DNA from 2 places in the Pararhizobium sp. LjRoot255 genome. Region 1 is predicted to be linked to the other one. Evidence: riboswitches for the same ligand, from Rfam matches in the RefSeq annotation. Region 1 holds a riboswitch; the other holds the start of a gene.
What was found. A riboswitch is a leader RNA that binds a small molecule or an ion and turns the genes downstream of it on or off. The one in region 1 is predicted to bind thiamine pyrophosphate.

Region 1 (3,410 bases):
CGGAATCAACATGTTGATCGGCACGCTCTCGGGCGCTGGCTGGAGATTGGCGAGTGTCACCAGCATGGAGATGCGGTCATCCGTCGTTTCGCCCATGCCGAGGATACCGCCGGCGCAGACCTTCATGCCCGCTTCACGCACATTCGACAACGTCTCCAGCCTGTCGGCAAAGGTGCGGGTGGTGATGATCTGCGAGTAGAACTCTTCCGACGTATCGATGTTGTGATTGTAATAATCGAGGCCCGCCTCGGCCAGCGCGCTGGCCTGGGCCGGCGAGAGCATGCCGAGCGTCATGCAGGTCTCCATGCCGAGCGCCTTTACGCCGGCGACCATGGCAAGCAACGTGTCGATGTCGCGGTCCTTCGGGCTGCGCCATGCGGCCCCCATGCAGTAGCGGGTGGCCCCTTCGGCCTTGGCCTTGTGGGCTTCGGCGACCACCTGTTCGACCATCATCAGCTTGGAGGCCTTGAGGCCGGTTGGAGAATGCGCCGACTGGCTGCAATAGCCGCAATCCTCGGCGCAACCGCCGGTCTTGATCGACAAGAGCCGGCTCATCTGCACAGCGTTGGGATCGAAATTCGCTCTGTGAATGGTCTGGGCCCGAAACAGCAGATCATTGAAAGGCAAATTATAGATAATTTTTGCCTGAGCGACAGATATCGATTCAATCGGGATGGTGATGGGCGCTTCCATGCGGTCTGCGGCTGTGCTTTCGTGCAACATTATCGATCTACTCCCTTTCGTCGCGCCTGCTTGTGAGCTCAGTATAGATAAGACTTGATATTATCTATAATTTATTGAGGCGCAATCGAACGCAAGCGCCCTTTCGTTGACCGGCCATAAAATTACAATCACAGAGAGAGTTTAAGGACGCAACACGAGTTACGCTCCTGGCGCATGTCAGGCAACACTGACGGGACCGGCGGACCGGGTGGTCAGCCAACGATCGCGAATGCCTCGCGCGTCGTCCCGGAAGCGTTCCGCACGGGTTTTTGCCCGATCCACTGCACGTGGCGTTCGAGAACGGCAGCGGCGTTCTCGACGTTGCCCTGACGCAGAAATGTCAGGATCGCGCGATGGTCATGGTCGGTACGGACTTCCCATTCCGAGCGCCAGCTGGCGAACAGGAAGCGGGCGCTGGCAGCGTGCAGATCGTTGATCGAGGCCAAGAGGCGCGGCATGCCGCAAGGGGCAAGAATGAGACTGTGGAAACGGCGGTTGGCCTCCTCCCAGGACCGAACGTCGCGGGAATTGTCGCCGGCAACCGTCGCTTCTTCCGCCTGATCGAGGATCGATGGCGTCAGGTGCGGCGCCGCATGCCGAAGCGCCAGAACTTCCAACGCCGCCCGCATCTGCGCCACTTCGCGAACCTCCTTCAGATCGAAGGATGCGACCCGCACGCCGCGGCGCGGCTCGCTGACGGCAAGCCCCTGCGCCTCCAGCCGGCGGAAGGCTTCGCGCACGGGCACATGGCTCGTTCCGAACTCCTCGGCAATATGATCCTGCCTCAGCTTCGTGCCGGGATCGAGTTCGCCGGTCACGATCCTATCGGCTAGGATGCGGCTGATGCGGCTGGCAATGGTATCTTCGTGCGTCGAGGTCATTTTTTATAGATAATTTGCCGTAGACGCGCTGTCGAGACAAAGACTGAAAACATTAAATGTCTTCACAGCTTGCCGCACGCACACAAAACAAGAGGCGGTCGCCGCTTGCCGTGCCATCCCAACGGCCGCGCCAACAGCCCTTGACGCATCGTCCAGAACCATGCCTTACTGACCACATTCACCAGGGGGGTCCCGACAAGGGGCTGAGATTCTGCTGGCGCGAAAGGTGGCCTTGCCGCCCTCAAGCAGCGCAGTGACCCGTTGAACCTGATCCAGTTCATACTGGCGTAGGGACGGTGCAAGCGCTGCCACGATTCGATTTTCCGCTTGCGGATTCGTGTCAGCGTCTTTCCATCATTCCGGCTCTAAAGGACTGGGTCTCCAACCTAAAATTTGGAGCCTCAACCATGAATGTTGCCGCAAAAAACCTCACTCCCACTGTCACCACCGGCCCGCTGCCGGCCTCCCGCAAAGTCCATGTTCCGGGCGAACTGCATCCAGCCATCCGCGTGCCGATGCGTGAGATCGCGCTTCATCCAACGTCGGGCGAACCGCCCGTCATGGTCTATGATTCCTCCGGCCCCTACACCGATTCCACGCTCACCGTTTCGATCGACGCCGGGCTGCCGCGACTGCGCCAGGCCTGGGTGACGGCGCGCGGCGACGTCGCGGCGTATGAGGGCCGGCATGTCAAACCCGAAGACAACGGCTTTGCCACAGGCGAACGGTTGACGCCGGAATTTCCTATCCGCAACCGGCCGCTGAAGGCCAAGGACGGCAAGGCCGTCACCCAGCTTGCCTACGCGCGGGCCGGGATCATCACCCCCGAAATGGAATACATCGCCATCCGCGAAAATCTCGGGCGCAAGGCCGCTAAGGAGGCTCTTGTTCGTGACGGCGAAAGTTTTGGTGCCCGCATCCCGGATCACGTCACAGGCGAGTTCGTGCGCGAGGAAGTTGCGCGCGGGCGGGCGATCATCCCCGCGAACATCAATCACCCCGAATCCGAACCGATGATCATCGGCCGCAATTTCCTGGTGAAGATCAACGCCAACATCGGCAATTCGGCCGTTACCTCGTCAATGGCCGAGGAAGTCGAGAAGATGGTCTGGGCGGCGCGCTGGGGCGCCGATACCGTCATGGACCTGTCGACCGGCCGCAACATCCACAACATCCGCGAGTGGATCATCCGCAACTCGCCGGTACCGATCGGCACGGTGCCGCTCTATCAGGCACTGGAAAAGGTCAACGGCATTGCCGAGGATCTCACCTGGGAGGTCTTCCGCGACACCCTGATCGAGCAGGCCGAGCAGGGCGTCGACTATTTCACCATCCATGCCGGCGTGCGGCTCCACTATATCCCGCTCACCGTCAACCGCGTCACCGGCATCGTCTCGCGCGGCGGCTCGATCATGGCCAAGTGGTGTCTGCATCACCACAAGGAAAGCTTCCTCTACGAGCATTTCGAGGAAATCTGCGACATCTGCCGCGCCTATGACGTCTCCTTCTCGCTCGGTGACGGCCTGCGTCCCGGCTCGATCGCCGATGCCAACGACGCCGCGCAGTTCGCCGAACTGGAGACGCTGGGCGAACTGACCCAGATCGCCTGGGCAAAGGATTGCCAGGTGATGATCGAGGGCCCCGGCCACGTGCCGATGCACAAGATCAAGGAGAACATGGACAAGCAGTTGGAAGTCTGCGGCGAGGCCCCGTTCTATACGCTCGGGCCGCTGACGACCGATATTGCGCCGGGCTACGATCACATCACCTCGGGCATTGGTGCCGCGATGATCGGCTGGTTCGGCA
Region 2 (3,410 bases), on a different contig from region 1:
CAGGCCGTAAATGCTGATCGGCTGATCCAGGCCGAGCCAGGCAAACGCCCTATTGAACAATCCCTGCCGCCCCCAGATACCGATCAGCCCCAAGGCGGCGACCAGCGCCGGCAGGCCAAGCGGCAACGCCAGCAACCGGATGATCCAGACACGTCCGGGAAAGGACGGTTGCCGCGCCAGGGCACGCGCAACGGGAACGGCAAGCACGATCGACAGGACTGTTGAAAGCGAGGCCTGCAGCAGCGTGAAGCGCATTACGCGCCAGACATAGGCGTCGAAGAGCCCCTCTTGCCCCACTGCACCCGGCTCATCGAAGGCAAGCAGCGTATAGGCTGCGAGGCAGACAAACAGAACGATGCCGCCGAGGCAGAGTGCCCCGGCGGCCACTGTCAGACGCTTTTCGAGACCGCCGGGCAATCGCAGCTCAGTTCTTGCTCATGGCAGCGAGCCATTCGTCGATCCAGGCCTTGCGGTTGGCGGCAACTTCGTCGGAAGACATTAGATAAGTTTTTTCCGGATGGACCAGTTTGCCGAAGGCCTCCGGCAACGGCTCCTTGGTGGCGGCCACCGGCATCATCCAGTTGGTCGTCGGGATGATCGACTGGAAGTCCGGTCCGGTGACGAAGGAAAGAAAGTCCTTAGCGAGCGCCGGGTCCTTGGCAGTCTTCGTCATGCCAACCACTTCGATCTGGATGTAGTGACCTTCCGAGAACGAGGCTGCCTGATAGCGGTCGGTGCTTTCCGCGATCATGTGATAGGCGGGCGAGGTGGTGTAGGACAGCACCATCGGTGCCTCGCCCTTGGTAAACAGGCCGTAAGCCTCCGACCAGCCGGGCGTCACGGTCAGGACGCGATCCTTGAGTTTCGCCCAGGCGCTACCGGCCTGATCGCCGTAGATCGACTTCACCCACAGAAGCAGGCCGAGGCCCGGCGTCGAGGTCCGCGGATCCTCGATGACGATCTTCTGGCTCGGATCGCCCTCCACCAGCTCCTTCAGGCTCTTCGGCGGCTCCTTCATCGCCTGCGTGTCGTAGATCACGGCAAAATGGCCGTAGTCGTACGGAACGAACGTATCGTCGGAGAAGCCGCCGGGAACCTTGACGGCGGACGTATCGACACCGTGCGGCGCGAAAAAGCCGGTCGCCTTGGCTTCGGAGACGAGATTGGTGTCGAGCCCGAGCACGATATCGGCCTTGGAGGCCGACCCCTCGAGCTTCAGCCGGGTCAAAAGTTCGACGCCGTCGGCGACGCTGACATACTCCACCTTGCAGTCGCAGGTCTTTTCGAAGGCCTCAGCGACCTTGGCGGCCGGGCCCCATTCGCTGGTGAAGCTTTCATAGGTGTAGACGGTCAGCGTCTTGTCGGCGGCCGCCGCGGAAGACGATGTGGTGATTGCAGCAATCGCCGCAAGAATTGGAATGAATGCTTTGCGCATCGGCGCCTCCTTTAAATCCAAGTGGTTGGGGTTAGGGCGCTGAAACGTGCCGTCTAATCCCTCCGCCGGTACAAACCGGATCAGGTTCCGCGGGTTGGCTGCTTGAAGCCTCTCAGCCGATCGTCCAGGTAGGACAAACGGCACCCCGTTAGAGCAGGAGAAGATTTAGACTTGCGCGAAATGCTTGGCAAGAGGCCGCTGGAGCCTCGGGCGTCAATGTGCCGTGGGGCATCACCCCCCTCTGTCACTTCGTGACATCTCCCCCCACAAGGGGGGAGATCATTTTTTCCATAAAGCCGTGCTCAAAATGTGCCGGTAAGGGAGGCACAAAAATACACGGCCAATCTCCCCCCTTGTGGGGGAGATGTCACGGAGTGACAGAGGGGGTAAAGTCTGCCCCAAGCTGGAACTCCACCGCCCCCTCAAGCTGCCGGCTTCTGCGGCAACCGTACCGCCTTCAGGCTGATCGCCGAGACGAGCGTGATCAGCGTGATGCCGACGGCCGTCAGGAACAGCGGCTGGAAGGCGGCCGTATAGCTTTCGGCGACCAGCCGGCGGGTTGCCTCCGGCAGCGCCGAAAGCATCAGCGGTGTCAGCTTTTCGATGTCCTCGACGCCGGGGATCGAGACTGCGCCGCGTGCCAGTCCGGCGGCGATCGTCGCGCCGTAGATCGAGATCGCGATCGAGGCGCCTGCCATGCGCGACAGGGTCACGGCACCGGTGGCAGCGCCGACATCGCCGCGCGACGCCACGTTCTGCACGCCGATGACAGGCACCTGCTGGCCGAAACCGATGCCGATGCCGTGCAGCGCCATGGTGGCGCCGATGATGTAGAGCGGCGTGCCGGGCTCAATCTGCGTGAACAGGAGCAAGGCCAGGGCCGTCAGGCTGGCGCTGACGATCGCGAACGGCTTGTAGCGGCCGGAGAGCGATATCAGCCGTCCGGCCGTCAACGAGCCGGCGACGATGCCGCCCGTCAAAAGGATGAACAGAAGCCCGGCCGCCGACGGTGTCAGGCCCGTCGTCGTCTGCAGGAACAGCGCGAAATAGTTGACCATGCCGATGCCAACGGCGCCGCTCATGAGCGAAATCACCAGCATCAGGCTGAAGGTCGGGTTGCGGAACAGTGTCAGCGGCACGATAGGCTCCGGCGCACGCCGTTCGACCAGCACCCAGGCGATCGCGCAGAGCGCACCGATCACTATAACCGCAAGGCTTCCGAGCGAAAACAGTGAGCCGAACAGTTCTGCGCCGTCGCCCAGAAGCACGACACTGGTCACCGCGCCGGCGATGAGAAGCGCGCCGGCATAATCGATCTTCGGCAGGCGCGTTGGTCGCCGATAGGGTAGGAAAAAGAACAGGCCGGTGAGCACGATCAACCCGATCGGGATATTGACGAGGAAGATAGACCGCCAGCCGAACAGGTCGCTCATCGTGCCACCGAGCACCGGGCCGATGGCGCCGGATGCCATCAGCACAAGACTGGAGTAGCTCTGGTAGCGGGCGCGCTCGCGCGGCTCGAACAGGTCGGCGGTGACCGAGAAGATCGACACCATGATGCCGCCGCCGCCAAGCCCCTGCAGCACGCGGGCTGTAATCAGCGTGTTCATCGACACGGCGAGGCCGCAGGCAACCGAGCCCAGCGTGAAGATCGCCACCGCGGCAAGCATCACATATTTGCGGCCGAACAGGTCGCCCAGCTTGCCGTAGAGCGGCATGACCGCGCAGGTGGCGAGCAGATAGGCTGATCCGATCCAGCCGAACCGCTCCATCTCGCCGAACTCGGCAACGATGGTCGGCAGCGCCGTCGCGACGATCTGGTTGTCCAGCGTCGCCATGAACAGCGCGGTCATCAGGAAGAGGAAGAGCGTCAGGCGAAGAGCGTGGCTCGAAACGAGCGGCGCCGGGGTGGCGTGCATGTCCATGGGATTGTTCCTGTTGAGGTGCAGGATTTATGTGCTGATAGCATATAAAT

Region 2: it holds a riboswitch for thiamine pyrophosphate, as region 1 does, so the genes downstream of both, thiB (thiamine ABC transporter substrate binding subunit) here and thiC (phosphomethylpyrimidine synthase ThiC) in region 1, are expected to answer to the same signal.

Annotation. Positions count from the first base shown of each region.
Region 1 is NZ_CAXUPQ020000002.1:561,089-564,498, forward strand. It holds gene bioB (biotin synthase BioB) at 1-693, opposite strand, end outside; gene ACSQ2W_RS21730 (GntR family transcriptional regulator) at 936-1,604, opposite strand; TPP riboswitch at 1,778-1,916, shown strand; gene thiC (phosphomethylpyrimidine synthase ThiC) at 2,012-3,410, shown strand, end outside.
Region 2 is NZ_CAXUPQ020000001.1:1,825,215-1,828,624, forward strand. It holds gene thiP (thiamine/thiamine pyrophosphate ABC transporter permease ThiP) at 1-393, opposite strand, end outside; gene thiB (thiamine ABC transporter substrate binding subunit) at 425-1,435, opposite strand; TPP riboswitch at 1,476-1,593, opposite strand; gene ACSQ2W_RS08930 (MDR family MFS transporter) at 1,858-3,360, opposite strand.